Linked DNA regions of Cystobacter fuscus. The protein of the gene in region 1 interacts with the protein of each later gene in a pairwise test. Links are inferred from orthologs where the notes say so. Each region holds a gene or a part of one and is shown on either strand. Other genes may lie near its edges.

Evidence for each region.
Region 2: the proteins of CYFUS_RS26655 (region 1) and kdsB interact in binary tests that used the Escherichia coli proteins (3 or more experiments, as listed by UniProt). The link is inferred for Cystobacter fuscus from one-to-one orthologs.

Annotation. Positions count from the first base shown.
Region 1 is NZ_CP022098.1:6,532,147-6,539,719, forward strand. What follows is about bases 2,126-4,845. They hold CYFUS_RS26655 (TetR/AcrR family transcriptional regulator), read left to right. Parts: upstream 2,126-3,009; coding sequence 3,010-3,681; downstream 3,682-4,845. Other genes in these bases: CYFUS_RS26650 (glycoside hydrolase family 5 protein), read left to right, coding at 2,126-2,799; CYFUS_RS26660 (MDR family oxidoreductase), read left to right, coding at 3,647-4,630; CYFUS_RS26665 (N-acetylmuramoyl-L-alanine amidase), read right to left, coding at 4,639-4,845. Outside these bases: CYFUS_RS54030 (hypothetical protein), read right to left, coding at 1-537; CYFUS_RS26645 (NAD(P)-dependent oxidoreductase), read left to right, coding at 550-987; more of CYFUS_RS26650, read left to right, coding at 1,201-2,125; more of CYFUS_RS26665, read right to left, coding at 4,846-5,445; CYFUS_RS26670 (hypothetical protein), read right to left, coding at 5,609-6,040; CYFUS_RS26675 (malate synthase G), read right to left, coding at 6,130-7,573. UniProt on the Escherichia coli protein: Involved in response to both electrophiles and reactive chlorine species (RCS). Represses the transcription of the nemRA-gloA operon by binding to the NemR box.
Region 2 is NZ_CP022098.1:1,740,351-1,748,058, reverse strand. The notes cover bases 2,950-5,804. They hold kdsB (3-deoxy-manno-octulosonate cytidylyltransferase), read left to right. Parts: upstream 2,950-3,934; coding sequence 3,935-4,675; downstream 4,676-5,804. Other genes in these bases: CYFUS_RS07305 (ABC transporter ATP-binding protein), read left to right, coding at 4,827-5,804; wecB (non-hydrolyzing UDP-N-acetylglucosamine 2-epimerase), read right to left, coding at 2,950-3,841. In the rest of the region: CYFUS_RS07325 (ATP-binding protein), read right to left, coding at 1-1,675; CYFUS_RS07320 (RluA family pseudouridine synthase), read right to left, coding at 1,685-2,680; more of wecB, read right to left, coding at 2,714-2,949; more of CYFUS_RS07305, read left to right, coding at 5,805-6,533; CYFUS_RS07300 (hypothetical protein), read left to right, coding at 6,889-7,122; CYFUS_RS07295 (CTP synthase), read left to right, coding at 7,216-7,708. UniProt on the Escherichia coli protein: Activates KDO (a required 8-carbon sugar) for incorporation into bacterial lipopolysaccharide in Gram-negative bacteria.

The DNA.
Region 1 (7,573 bases):
CTCGTAGGCGGCGAGCACGCTCCTGGACGCGCGGGAGTGGGTCCAGATGGCGGTGGTGGCCAGGAGGGCATGGTTGCACACCTCCTGCGCCCGCTCGCCGAGCTCCGGCAGGCAGCGCCGCGAGCCAGTCCTTCCAGGCCTGGTCGAGCAGCTCGAGGAGCACGGCCTCGCGCGACTCGAAGTAGCACGTTGGACTTCGCGAGCCCCACGCGCCGGGCGAGCTCGTTGAGGCCCACCTCGGCCACCGGCATCTGCTCGAGCATCGCAGCCGCGGTATCGAGGATGGCACGGCGCCGGACCTCCCGCTGCTCCTCGCTGCGCGCGCGCAGGAACTCGGCCTCCGCTGGCGCGCCGCGCCGCCCTCCAGCCCTCCCCAGGGGCGCCTCGCGGGACGTTCCATGCTCCCTGCGCTGGCGCTTCGCTTTCACACTGGCAACCATGGGAGCGAATAATAAGGAACCGACGGTCTCTTATCCATCTGACCCAACAGAGTTGAATTCCAACCCAAGGCTGCGTCCGACGAACGCAGCCTGCCAATGAGAGACAAACATGCTTGAAGTCGCAGTTCTGGACGATTACGCCAATCTGGACAGGATCGCGGCAAGCGAGACAGGCATCGCTGTCATTTCAACCAATATCCAGCCCCCTGCCTCCGGCCTGGCGGTGATGATGAACTCGACTCCTGAGCTGGCCTGGGGGCTGATGATGGCAACCGTTCGCCATATCGCGGAAGAAGATCGCAACATCCGCCTAACCCTTCACGAGGAAACACGAGGTCTCGTCGGAGCGAATGAACTCGCTTCGATGAAGCGTGAGTCTTACCTGATCAACACGTCGCGCGGGCCCATCGTTGATGAAGCCGCGCTCCTCGCCGCCCTCCGAGCAGGAACAATCGCAGGGGCGGGGTTGGATGTCTTCGACGTCGAACCATTGCCTGCCGACGCTTCTTCGCAGCGGGCAAATAACGATCGCGGCCTGTCTTCATGAACTACTCGCCCATCATCCTCCATTGTCACACACTCGTCACGGAGTCTCTTTGGGGGCCCGACGGGTTGTGACGGATTCTTGGATTTTGCGACTGGCATTCGGTGTTTTGAATACGCATTGACGTTCTGGGACTTTTCGTGTTTTTCCTGGATGGCATTTTTCTTTCCGACTCACCCAGGAAGCCGTCGAGCGCGTACACCCGGAGGTCATGTAATGAAAAGAATGGGGATGTTGCTGAGCGCGGTGCTGTTCACCACCGCGTGTGGAGGCGGCGTCGCGGAGGAGGAGTCGGCGCTCACGGGGTGGGAGCAGCGGCTCGCCGCCCCCGTGTCCTTCTTCCTCCAGACGTCGAGCAATGACTGGTGGATGGAGGCCCGGATCACGGCCTCCCCCGCCCCGGCGCGGGTGGAGGTGTCGGTGAACGGGGGCTCGTGGACGGCGTTGAGCCAGGCCGCCTGGGACGCCAACGTCTGGACCGGCAGCCAGTCCTTCGCGGGGACGCAGGTGCGCCTGCGCGCCGTGAACGCCGGGGGCACGGCCACCTCGTGCTCGGCCCTCTTCCAGCCGGGGGCCACGCTGTCCCTGTGCGCCTCGGACGGCGTGTACGGGACGACCCCGGGCACCGACGCCGGCACCGATGCGGGCACCGATGCCGGTTCGGATGCGGGCTCGGACGCCGGGACCGACGCGGGCACCGATGCCGGAACCGATGCGGGGACGGACGCCGGAACGCCGCCGCCGGGCGCCGCGGGCTACCTGCACACCGAGGGGGCGAAGATCCTCTCGTCCACGGGTCAGGTGGTGCGCCTCACCAGCGTGAACTGGTTTGGCTTCGAGGGCCCCTCGCGCGTGCCCTACGGGCTGGATCGCCGCGCGCTGGGCAGCCTGCTCGATCAGGTGAAGTCGCTCGGCTACAACTCGCTGCGCCTGCCCTACAGCAACACCATGCTGCGCGACGGGGTGTCCCCGGATCCGCTCAGCATGAACAACGCGCTCAATCCGGAGCTCGCCGGGCTCACGTCCCTGCAGGTGATGGATCGCATCATCGCGGCGGCCGGGGCGCGCGGGTTGCGCATCGTGCTCGACCGGCACCGCCCGGACTCCAGCAGCCAGTCGGAGCTCTGGTACCGCTCCAACCGCGCCACCGAGGAGCAGGCGTGGATCGATGACTGGAAGATGCTCGCCCAGCGCTACAAGGGCAATCCCACCGTGGTGGGCGTGGACCTGCACAACGAGCCGCACGGCCGCGCCACCTGGGGCGATGGCAACCTCGACACCGACTGGCGGCTCGCCGCCGAGCGCGCGGGCAACGCCATCCTCGGCGTGAACCCGGATCTGCTCATCATCGTGGAGGGCATCGAGATCTATCAGAACAACTGGTACTGGTGGGGCGGCAACCTGCGCGGCGCGCGCGACTACCCGGTGCGGCTCAACGTGCCGGGGCGCGTGGTGTACTCGGCGCACGACTACCCGGAGAGCGTCTACGGCCAGCCGTGGTTCCAGAACAAGGGCTCCACCGGCTACCCGGCCAACCTGCCGGGCGTGTGGGACGCCACCTGGGGCTTCCTCGTGAAGGAGAACCGCGCCCCGGTGTGGCTCGGCGAGTTCGGCACCAAGCTGCTCATCGACTCGGATCGTCAGTGGATCCAGACGCTCACGGCCTACCTCTCGGGCAACGGAATGAGCTTCGCCTTCTGGTCGCTCAATCCCAACTCCGATGACACCGGTGGCCTGCTCCAGGACGACTGGACGACGGTGCAGCAGGCGAAGCAGACGTACATCGCCCCCGCGCTCGCGCCCCTCATCCCCTGAGCACCCCCCTCGCGGGCTCCCCGGATGCGCCGCCATGGCGCTCCGGGGCGCTCGCGTCCGGCACGGGTTGTGTCCCCCTGACGCGCGAGGCGTCACCCACCCGGCCCGCAACCGCCCTCCCCCTCCCTGAGCGAAGACCCGCACCCGACCGCTCGGGTGGGGTGCGCACGTTGTCTTGAATTCTCTAGACGACCGGTCTATTCATTTCCCATGGCGAAACCTCCCGAGAGCCGCTCGCGAACCGAGCGGCGTGGGCAGCGCGAGGACACACGCGAGCGTCTGGTGCGTGAGGGCCTGGGACTGGTGCTGGAACAGGGCTGGGCGGCGACCGGCATCGACGCGGTGTTGCGCTCGGTGGGGGTGCCCAAGGGCTCCTTCTACCACTACTTCTCCAGTAAGGACGCCTTCGGCTTCGCCCTGCTCGACAGCTACCAGGCCTTCTTCCTCAAGCGGCTCGAGCGCTGCTTCGGCGCGGCCTCGGACGCGACCTTCGCCGCCCAGCTCTCCAGCTTCCTCGAGGAGTCCACCGAGGGCATGCGCCGCTTCGACTGGCGGCGCGGCTGCCTCATCGGTGCGCTCGGACAGGAGCTGGGGGGACTGCACGAGGACTTCCGCGTGCGGCTCGACGCCTCGCTGGCCGCCTGGGAGTCAATCCTCGCCGCCGCCCTGCGCCGTGCACGGGCGCGTGGGGAGATCGAGCCCTCGCTGGACGCGGACCGGCTCGCGCGCGGCTTCTGGTCCACCTGGGAGGGCGCGGTGCTGCGCGCCCGGCTCGCGCGCTCGCCCCTCCCCCTGACCGTCGCCATCGATGACTTCCGCCACCTCATCCACCCCCGAGGAGAACCCCATGTTCAAGGCCCTGGTGCTCGAGAAGAACCCTGACTTCACCGCCCACGTCCGCGAGGTGGACGAGGACTTCCTGCCCGAGGGTGATGTCACCGTCGCCATCCGCCACTCGACGCTCAACTACAAGGATGGACTGGCCATCACGAACCGCTCGCCCGTGGTGCGCTCCTGGCCGATGGTGGCGGGCATCGACGGCGCGGGCACGGTGACCGAGAGCCGCCATCCCGCGTGGAAGGTGGGCGACCGGGTCGTACTCAACGGCTTCGGCGTGGGCGAGACGCACAAGGGTTGCCTCGCGCAGCGTGCCCGGCTCAAGGGCGAGTGGCTGGTGCGCCTGCCCGAGGCCTTCGACACCCGTCAGGCCATGGCCATCGGGACGGCGGGCTACACCGCGATGTTGTGCGTGCTCGCGCTCGAACGCCACGGCCTGAAGCCCGGTGCCGGCGAGGTGCTCGTGACGGGAGCGACGGGGGGCGTGGGCTCGGTCGCGGTCGCGCTGCTCTCGAAGCTCGGCCACCAGGTGACGGCCGCCACGGGCAAGGCCTCCGAGGGGGATTATCTCCAGGCGCTGGGCGCCAGCCGCATCATCGACCGCGCCGAGCTGTCCTCCCCCGGCAAGCCGCTGCAGAAGGAGCGCTGGGCCGCGGTGGTGGATTCCGTCGGCAGCCACACGCTCGCCAATGCCTGTGCGCAGACGCGTTATGGCGGCGCCGTGGCGGCCTGTGGGCTCGCGCAGGGGGCGGACCTGCCCGCCACGGTGATGCCCTTCATCCTGCGGGGGGTGTCGCTGCTGGGTATCGACAGCGTCATGGCGCCGCTCGCCCTGCGGCAACAGGCCTGGGAGCGCCTGGCGCGCGACCTGCGCCCGGAGACGATCCAGGCGATCGGCGCGCTCGAGGTGCCCCTGTCCGGAGTAATCGACGCGGCCCGGCGCCTGATGGACGGTCAGGTGCGCGGGCGCATCGTCGTGTCGACCGAGGGCTGAGCGGGGCGTCAGAGGCCCGCGCGCAGGCGGTTCCAGTCGAAGTTCTCGGCGGGATCGCTCTTGCGGCCCTTGGGCACGGCCACGTCCTTGTGCCCGAGGATGTTGTTGGCGGGCACCTTGTACTCCTGCTTGAGGTAGCCCACGAGCTGGGTGAGGGACTTGTACTGGGCGTCGGTGAAGGGCGTCTTGCCCGAGCCGTCGTTGACGATCTCGATACCGATGGAGCGGCCGTTCACGTCGGTGGGCACCCCGTGCAGCTCGCCCTTGCCCGCGTGCCAGGCGCGCTTCTCGTCGCCCACCAGTTGGTAGATCTTCCCGTCGCGGTCGAGCATGTAGTGGGCGGACACCTGGCTCTGGGGATTGCGCATCCAGGCGAGGTCCCCCGCCCCGTTGTTGGAGCCCGTGTGATGCAGGACGATGGTGTCGATGTCCGCCCCGCCGCGCGAGTTGGAGTTGGGCGAGGGCGCGTTGACGACGGGCGGCTTGGTGAAGGTGCCGGGCTTGGGGGGCTTGGAGTCCGAGCCGAGCGCCTTCTTGAGCGCCGCGTGGGTCAGGTCCCCGTAGTAGCCGGTGGTGGGCAGCTTGTGGTCCGCCTGGAACTTCGTCACCGCGGCCTTCGTCTTCTCGCCGAAGATGCCGGGGCCGGTGGCCACCTGGGCCTTCGTCATGTAGCCGAGCTTCACCAGCGCGTCCTGCAACTGCTTCACCTGGGGGCCCCGGTTGCCGAGCTCCAGGCCGGCGGGCGGCGCGGTCACGGTCGTGGCGGCGGCCGTACGGGCGGTGGCGGCGGTGGAGAGGGCGTTGCGGATTTGCATGGGCGTCTCGGGAAATGAGGATTCTCGATTATCGCGAGACGATGGCGACAGTTGCTCCCCCGCCCCTCGCCCATCCCCATTCGAGCCGGAAGCCGCCCCCGCGCTCCCGCGTTCCGAGAGAGCCGGTGGCCGAACCCTCGGGAGTCGCTCGGCCACCAGAGCCTCACTGCATCGACAATGCCCAGCTATAGTTTCCGTTCGAACCCAGAGAGGTCAGCGTCGCCTTGCAGGTAGCGGACGTGCTGCCCCGGGAGGTGCCCGAGCCGCTCGGCGTCCAGTACCCGGAGGTGCCCAGGATCGGGTTGGGCGGGGTGTAGATGGTGCTCAGGTTGAAGCGGCAGACCTTGTTGCCGTTCGTGTACTCGAAGACGAGGGCGGTCGAGGTGCCGCAGTCCGTCTGGTGCGTCACCGAGATCCCGTTGGCCGCGACCGGGCCGAGGCTCGGGATGATCGTCCCGCACGTGTTCTGATATGTATTGGTAATCGCGCCGGTGGTGATCTTGTTCTGAACCGTGAACGTCAGGGTAGCCGCCTGAGCGGAGCCCATACCCAGTGCGGCCACCGAAATCGCGGCGAACAGCGTGCTGCTCTTCATGAACAACCCCCAAAGGAGGGAAACCAGTTTCCCCGGGGGGGATTAAGCGCAGCGGCTGCGTTCTGTCCAGAATGTGACAGTGAGCGACCCTACCGCCGGGAGGCCTTCACCTCGCGGCGCCGCGCGTGGAGGATCCACTCGGTGTAGCCGTTGGGCTGCTCGCGGCCCTTGAAGATGAGCTCCCTCGCGGCCTGGAAGGCCACCCCATCGAACCCCGGCCCCAGGGGCCGGTAGCCCGGGTCCCCCGCGTTCTGCCGGTCCACCACCGCCGCCATCCGCTTGAGCCCCTCCAGCACCTGGGCCTCCGTCACCACGCCGTGCCGCAGCCAGTTGGCCACGTGCTGGCTGGAGATGCGCAGCGTGGCGCGGTCCTCCATCAGCCCCACGTCGTGGATGTCCGGCACCTTGGAGCAGCCCACCCCCTGATCGATCCAGCGCACCACGTAGCCCAGAATCCCCTGGAGGTTGTTGTCCAGCTCCTGGCGCACCTCCTCGGGCGTCCACTTCGCCTCGGGGGCCAGGGGGAGCGTGAGCAGCGCGGACAGGGACGTGGGCGCGCGCTGGCGCAGGGCCTCCTGTCGGGTGGCCACGTCCACCTCGTGGTAGTGCAGCGCGTGCAGGGTGGCCGCCGTGGGCGACGGCACCCAGGCGGTGTTGGCGCCCGCCTGGGGGTGGCCCACCTTCTGCGCCAGCATGTCGGCCATCTTGTCCGGCGCGGCCCACATGCCCTTGCCGATCTGCGCGCGGCCCTTGAGCCCACACGCCAGCCCCACGTCCACGTTGCGATCCTCGTAGGCCTTGATCCACATCGTGGACTTGATGTCGTTCTTGCGCACCATGGGTCCCGCCTCCATGGAGGTGTGGATCTCATCGCCCGTGCGATCCAGGAAGCCGGTGTTGATGAACACCACCCGGTCGCGCGCCGCGTGGATGCACGCGGCGAGGTTGGCGCTCGTGCGGCGCTCCTCGTCCATGATGCCGATCTTCAGGGTGTGGGCGGGCAGGCCCAGCAGTTGCTCGACGCGCGAGAACAAGTCGTCGGCGAAGGCGACCTCCTCGGGGCCGTGCATCTTGGGCCGCACCGTGTAGACCGAGCCCGCGCGGCTGTTGCGCCGGGCGTTGGGGCCGCGCAGGTCATGCAGCGCGACGAGCGAGGTGACGACGGCATCCAGGATGTTCTCGGGGATGGGCGCGCCGTCCTTGTCCAGCACGGCGTCGGTGTACATGTGCAGGCCCACGTTGCGCACGAGCATCAGGCTGCGGCCGTGCAACGTGAGCTCGCCCCCGCCCGGCTTCGTGTAGACGCGATCCGCGGCCATGCGGCGCTCCACCTTCTTGCCGCCCTTGTCGAAGTGCGCCGACAGCGTGCCCTTCATCAGCCCGAGCCAGTTGCGGTAGAGCAGCACCTTGTCCTCGGCATCCACCGCGGACACGCTGTCCTCGCCGTCCATGATGGCGGTGAGCGCGGACTCCACGAGCACGTCCGCCACGCCCGCCTTGTCCGTGCGGCCCACGGGGTGGTCGCGATCGATG
Region 2 (7,708 bases), 4.8 Mb from region 1 along the record:
GGGGCACGCAGATGTAGGAGCACAGATGGAGCGCGCTCAGCGGCGCCTCGGCCTCGGGAGTGCGCGCCATCTGGGCGACCTGGCCCTCGGAGAACTCGGGGATCCACTCCGACTCGCCCGTGCGCAGCACCTTGCCGACACCATGGTCGGCGGACAACCCGACGGGCTGGAGCCGGAGCACCTGGAGCGCCACCCGGGCCCGTTCCGGATCCCGGTGCAGTCCCGCGAGCTGCTCCACCCGGCCCTCCTCGGTGAGCACGTGCACCGCGCAGCAGTCGGCGAAGCGGGGCACCACCAGCTCCATCAAGCGCTCCATCGTGGAAACGGAGTCGAGCGAGCTGCCCAGGAGCGTGCTGGCCTCGTACAGGAAGTGCTGCCGCTCGGCGAGCGCCTCCACCTCGCGCCGCGCGCGCACGTGGTCCGTCACGTCGTAGGAGAAGAAGGCCACCCCATCCACGTGGCCCGCGGTGTCGCGCAGCGGCTCGTAGGAGAAGTTGAAGAAGCGCTCCTCGCGGGGCGCCCCCGTGCGCGGATCCTCCGCCACCCGGTACTCGCGCGCGACGAAGCTCTCCCCCCACAGGTAGACGCGGTCGAGCACGTCGAGCATGCCCTGGCGCATGTGGTGGGGCAGGGCATCGCGCATCTTCTGGCCCACGAGGCCGCTGTCACCCTGGTGGGCCTGGTGCAGGGGGTTGTCCAGCTCGATGACGTGCTCGGGGCCGCGCATGAGGCAGACCGCCAGGGGGGCCTGCATCACCACGGCTTGCAGACGGGTGCGTTGGAACTCGGCCTCGGAGCGCGCGGCCTGCTCCTTGTCGAAGAGCCGGGCGCGCTCGAGCGCGAGTGCTCCCTGGTGGGCGAGCGACAGCAGGAAGTCACGGTCCGCCGAGTCGAAGACGTGCAGGGGCGCGAAGGTGAGGGACAGCACCGCCATGGGCGAGCCCTTGGCGAGCATGGGCAGACAGGCCAGGGCGCCGGACCACTCGGGCCGTCCCGAGCGGAAGACCCGGGTGATGGGCAGGTTCGACTCCATGGGCACCTGGGACAACCGGTAGCCGGGCCCCCCGGACACGCTCTCGCGGCTGAGCACCCGGAGCGAACGGCCATCCATCTCGGGCAGTGCCACGGACAGCCGCCGGGCGTCCATCGCCTCCAGGGCGCCGCGCGCGATGACCTCCACGACCTCGGCGGCGGAGGCCACCGAGCACAACTTCGTCGTCATCTCCTGCAGCAGGGCGAGCCGCCCGACGCTCTTCTCCCTGGCCACTTCCGCTTCCCGGCGTGCCGTCACGTCGCGCAGGAAGATGATCAGCCGGGCGCCATGCGGGACGGCGCACGCCTCGTACGAACTCTCGCCGATGGGGGCGAGCCACTCCGCGTTGGTGGTCACCCCCTCCGCCCGGGCGCGCAGGTAGGCCGTGCCGAACGAGGTGTCGAGCAACGTGGGGAAGAGCGACCAGAGCACCTGGCCGAGCAACTCCTCGCGCGGGTGACCAAGCAACCGCACCGCCACCGGGTTGAGCGCCACGATGCGCCACTGCTCGTCGAGCACGAACGCCCCATCGGGAAACAACTGGAGCGGGATGTCGAAGGGCAGTTCCTCCTCGAGTTCCATCCGATCGCGCGACGGTGCCTGTCCGAGGGCGTCCTCGGGGGAGGAGGGGGCTTCACTCATGCGCGAAAGTTATGCACCGTCCGCGCCAGGGAGGATCAACCCGGCCGGTGTCCGGTTGGCGATGAAGTCCTGGAGGTCTCCGGGGAGCGGGGACTCGAACGTGACGCGCTGGCCGGTGGCCGGGTGGGGGAAGGACAGGCGCGCGGCGTGAAGGGCGTGGCGGGGCAGGCGCAAGCGCACCCACGCCTCGGGCTCGAGGCAGCGCTTGCTGAACCGATCGAAGTAGCCGGGGTCCGGCCCGTACATCTTGTCGCCCACGATCGGAAAGCCCGCCTCGCGCAAGTGGACGCGGATCTGGTGCTGGCGTCCGGTTTCGGGGTGGCAGCGCAGCAGGGCGAAGGGCTCGCCCTCGAGGGTGAAGCGACGGAGCACCTCGAAGCGCGTATGGCTTTCCTTGCCCAGGATGGGGTCGATGCGTACCGCGATGCGGATGAGGTCGGTGCCCTCGGCGATGGGGGCATCCACGCGGAAGGAGTCCTCGGGGGGATGGCCCTCGCAGATGGCGAGGTACTCCTTGTGCACCTCGCGCGAGATGAAGAGCCGACCCAGCACGCGGCACGCCTCGGTGGTGCGTCCGCAGACGACCAGGCCACTCGTCTCGCGATCCAGGCGGTGCGCGGGCTCGGCGGAGGCATGGCCCAGACGCTCGCGCAGCAGGGAGACGAGCGTGCCCTTGTGGTAGCGGGCGGTGGGGTGCAGCGGCAGTCCGGCGGGCTTGTCGAGCACGAGCAGCCAGTCGTCCTCGAAGACGACGGGCAGCTCGGTGGGCGTGTCGGGCTCGGCGCTCGCGGGCCGGCGGATGCGGAAGGAGAGGCCCGGGTAGACGGGCGTGGAGGGCTTGAGCCGGCGCTCCTCGCAGAGCACCCCGCGCTGGATGACGCCGAGCAGCCGCTCGCGTGGCAGCCGGCGGAGCTTCTGGGCGAGGTAGCGCTCGAGCCTCCAGCCGGCGTAGTTCGGCTCGACGACGAAGGAGATGTCGACGAAGCCCTCGGGGGTCTCACTCATGAGGCCCCTGGCATAACACGGTGCGCGGGGCGGCTAGACCGCCGCGCGGCGAGGCGGAGCGACGGCGCCGAGCGTCTCCTCGTAGAGCTGGGCGATGCGATCGCCGGAGCGGCCGTCCCAGCGGTCGGGCACCCTGCCCTTCTTCTCGTGCCCGTCGAGGATGCGGTCGGCGGCCTGCTGGATGTGGGCGGGGCTCGTGCCCACGACGAGGTTGGTGCCCACGTCCACGGTGATGGGCCGCTCGGTGTTCTCGCGCACGGTGAGACAGGGGATGCCGAGCACGGTGGTCTCCTCCTGGAGGCCGCCCGAGTCGGTGAAGACGAGCCGGGCCTGGGAGGTGAGCGCGAGGAACTCCAGGTAGCCGAGCGGATCCACGAGGCGCAGACCCGGGGTGCGATCCAGCGTGGGCCCGAGGCCCAGGTCCGCGATGCGCTTGCGGGTGCGCGGGTGGACGGGGAAGACGACGGGCAGGCGGCTGGCCACGTGACCGAGCGCGGAGAGCAACCCGCGCAGCGTGCCTTCGTCATCCACGTTGGAGGCACGGTGCAGGGTGCACACCGCGTAGCCGCGCGGGGTGAAGCCCATGTCCTTGAGCGTGGGCAGACGCAGGGCCTGCTCGCGCGCCGACAGGAGCGAGTCGATCATCACGTTGCCCACCATGCGGATGCGCTCGGGCTCGATGCCCTCCCGCAGCAGGTTGGCATCCGCGTCGGCCGAGGGCGTGAGCAGCAGGTCCGAGATGCGGTCCACCAGCAACCGGTTGATCTCCTCGGGCATGGTGAGGTCGCCGCTGCGCAGCCCCGCCTCCACGTGGGCGAGCTTGATGCCCATCTTCGCCGCCACGAGCGCCCCGGCCAGGGTGCTGTTGACGTCGCCCACGACGGACACGAGATCGGGCTTTTCCTGGGTGAAGACCTTCTCCAGCTCGAGCATCACCCGGGCGGTCTGCTCGGTGTGGCTGCCCGAGCCGATGCCCAGGTGGACATCGGGGGCGGGCATGCCCAGGTCGGTGAAGAAGACATCGCTCATCTTCACGTCGTAGTGCTGCCCGGTGTGGACGAGGGTCTGGGCGAGCGCGCCGCGCTCGCGGATGGCCCGGTGGATGGGCGCGACCTTCATGAAGTTGGGACGCGCCCCGACGATATGGAGAACCTTCTTCATGGGGAGCGAAGCTAGGCACCCGCCCCGCATCGGCCAGGGGGCCCCTGGCCCCGGGGGTCTCGCAGCGTCCTGAATCTGATAGACAGCGCCGCCATGTCCGCCCCCCGTCCCGTCGCCGTCATCCCCGCGCGCTACGCGAGCACGCGCTTTCCTGGCAAACCCCTGGCGCCCATCGCCGGCCGGCCGATGATCGAACACGTGTGGCGCCGCTGCCAGGAGGCCCGAGTCTTCGGCGAGGTGCTGGTGGCCACCGACGATGTGCGCATCCGGGAGGCGGTGGAGGGCTTTGGGGGCACGGCGGTGATGACCTCGCCCGAGTGCGCCACGGGAACGGACCGGGTGGCAGAGGTGGCCCGGGCGCGTGCGGACGTGGACGTGTGGGTGAATGTGCAGGGAGACGAGCCGCTGGTGGACCCGGACACCCTGAGGGTGCTCGCGGGCCTCTTCGCCGACCCGGCGGTGGAGATGGGCACGCTGGTGCGGCCCCTGGAGGCGGCCGAGCACACCAGCCCCCACGTGGTGAAGGCGGTGCTGGCGCTCAACGGGGACGCGCTGTACTTCAGCCGCGCCCTGCTGCCCTTCGTGCGCGAGCCGGGTGAGGCCGGCGCGGTGCGGCACTGGGCGCACCTGGGCCTGTATGGCTACCGGCGCGCGACGCTGCTGCGCCTGGCCGGGCTGAGCCCCACCCCCCTGGAGGGGGCGGAAAAATTGGAGCAGCTACGAGCCCTGGAGCATGGGGTGCGCATCCGCTGTGGCCAGGTGGCGGGACACACGGTGGCGGTGGACGTCCCCGGGGACGTGGCGCGGGTGGAGGCGGTGTTGCGCGGCGGCTGAAGCGGCCTGGCGGGCGGGCGGACGGACGTGGGACGAGAGAGTACGGGCCGGACGCCCTGTCGCGAGGTAGGCTGCGCATGTGTCCGACGCCAAGAACAAACCTGACGCCCCCAAGAAGCCCCGGTTCTCCCGGGCGACATTCAGCCGCCTGATGGGGCTGGCGCGCCCCCAGGCGCGCCGGATCATCGCCGGCACCTTCTTCCTCGTGCTCGCGAGCGCACTGGGACTGGTGTACCCGAAGATCATCGGGGACATCATCGACCAGAGCCTCAAGTCGGGGAACCGGGAGCATATCGACCGGGTGGCGCTGGCCATGGTGGTCGTCTTCCTCTTCCAGGGCGTGGCGATGGCGCTGCGCTTCTACCTCTTCACCACCGCGGGCGAGCGCGTGGTGACGCAGCTGCGGCAGAACCTGTTCGCGAGCCTCATGTCCCAGGAGGTGGGCTTCTTCGACGAGCGCAAGACGGGAGAACTCACCAACCGGCTGTCCTCGGACACCACGGTGCTGCAGAACGCGGTGAGTGTGAACATCTCCATGGCGCTGCGCAACGCGGCCCAGGCGTTCGGCGGCATCGGGCTGCTCTTCTACACCTCGCCGGTGCTCACCGCGCTGATGCTGGCCATCGTGCCCGCGGTGGCGGTGGGGGCGGTGTCGTATGGGCGCAAGGTGCGCGGCCTCTCCAAGGAGTCGCAGGACGCGCTGGCGGTGGCCAACGAGGTGGCCGAGGAGAGCCTGTCGGGCATCCGCACCGTGCGCTCCTTCGCCGCCGAGCGCCACGAGGTGGAGCGCTACCAGACCGCCACCGAGCACGCCTACGACGTCGCGCGCCGCCGGGCGAAGCAGTCCTCGTTCTTCCTGGCGGGGGCCTCGTCCGCGGGCTACCTCGCCTCGGCGGTGGTGCTCTGGTACGGCGGGCGGATGGTGCTCGACGGGAGGATGACGGTGGGCAACCTCACCTCCTTCCTCATCTACTCGCTCATGGTGGCCTTCGCGCTGGGAGCGCTCGCGGACCTGTGGGCGGACTTCATGCGCGCCGCGGGCGCCGCCGAGCGCGTCTTCGAGCTCATCGACCGCGAGCCCGCCATTCCCTCCTCGGGGGGCGAGCGCCTGGCGGCCGTGCAGGGCCGGGTCGAGTTCCAGGACGTGCGCTTCGCCTACCCCACGCGGCGGGACGTGCCGGTGCTCAAGGGCATCCACCTGGCGCTCGCGCCCGGCGAGGTGGTGGCCATCGTCGGCCCCTCGGGCGCGGGCAAGTCCACGCTCGCCGCGCTGCTCGCGCGCATGTATGACCCGCAGGAGGGCCGGGTGCTGCTCGACGGGCGGGAGCTGAGCGGCCTGGACACCGAGTGGCTGCGCCAGCAGGTGGGCACGGTGGCGCAGGAGCCCATGCTGTTCGCCACCTCCATCGCGGACAACATCCGCTATGGCCGCAAGGACGCCACGGACGCCGAGGTGGAAGCCGCCGCGCGCACCGCCAACGCCCACGAGTTCATCTCCCGCTTCCCGGAGAGCTACCAGACGATGGTGGGCGAGCGTGGCGTGCAGCTGTCCGGCGGGCAGAAGCAGCGCATCGCCATCGCCCGTGCGGTGCTCAAGGATCCACGCCTGCTGGTGCTCGACGAGGCCACCAGCGCCCTGGACGCCGAGAGCGAGCACCTGGTGAAGGAGGCCCTCGAGCGGCTGATGCGTGGGCGCACCACGCTCATCATCGCCCACCGCCTGTCCACGGTGATGGGGGCCGACCGCGTGGTGGTGATGGAGGCGGGCCAGGTGGTGCAGAGCGGCGACCACTCCACCCTCATGGGCCAGGAGGGCCTCTACCGCCGGCTGGTGGAGCGCCAGTTCGTCGCCGCCTGAGCCGCTCCCGCCCTTCCGTCTGCCCAGGGTACGGCCTCGCCCCACACCTCCCGACCAGTGGCGCGGAGAGGAAGGGGTGGTTAGAAAAGGCAGCGCAGACGAAAGGAGGTGATGCCTTGACTGAGAGCAAGAGTCAGGCGTCCACCTCCGTCGGTACGGCGCGCTGATGAGGCCACCGTCCGGCGGGAGTTGACGCCGAAGGTAGATTGGCCCGCCCGGGCCCACGCACCCCACCATTCGACGGGGCCGTGGACCGGGCGGGCCTTTTTTGTCTTCCCCCCGGGAATGCGAGCGGGCGGACCCTGTTGAGCCCACCGAGGGGGGAAGGCTCGTTTGATTCGCTGGAGGCCCGACCTTGTCCATCACACCCTGCCCGAGTCCGCTCCCTTGCGCCCTGCGAGACGAGTCGGTGGTGGAGGTTCAACGCAACCTGTTCTGCGCCAACTATGACGCCTGTCTGCACCTCGCAGTGAAGCGGGGCTGGGACGGGTGGACGTGCCGGCACTGCCCGCTGCGCGAGCACCGGGGGAGCGTTCCCCAGGCACGCGACTACGCCGAGAGCCGTCCGCGCAGTCAGGGCCAGGACTGACAGTCCCGGACTCACCGTGATTCAGGGCCTCGACGGTGGCCAGGGAACCTACAGAAACATTGACGCATCGGGCCTCTCTTGGCAGGAAGGGTCATGCGCTCCAAGAAGACCAAGTACATCTTCGTGACCGGCGGCGTGGTGAGCTCGCTGGGCAAGGGGCTTGCTTCGGCTTCCATCGGTACCCTGCTCGAGAATCGCGGGCTGGAAATCACGCTGCTCAAGCTGGACCCCTACATCAACATCGACCCGGGCACGATGAGCCCGTTCCAACATGGTGAGGTCTTCGTCACCGACGACGGGGGCGAGACCGACATGGACCTGGGTCACTACGAGCGCTTCACGAACGCTCGGATGTCCCGGCTCAACAACTTCACCACCGGCCGCATCTACCACTCCGTCATCCAGAAGGAACGGCGGGGCGAGTACCTGGGCAAGACGGTGCAGGTGATTCCGCACATCACCGATGAGATCAAGTCCTGCATCCGCCAGGCGGCGCAGGGCGTGGACGTGGTCATCGTGGAGGTGGGCGGCACCGTGGGTGACATCGAGTCCCTGCCCTTCCTCGAGGCCATCCGCCAGATGCGCT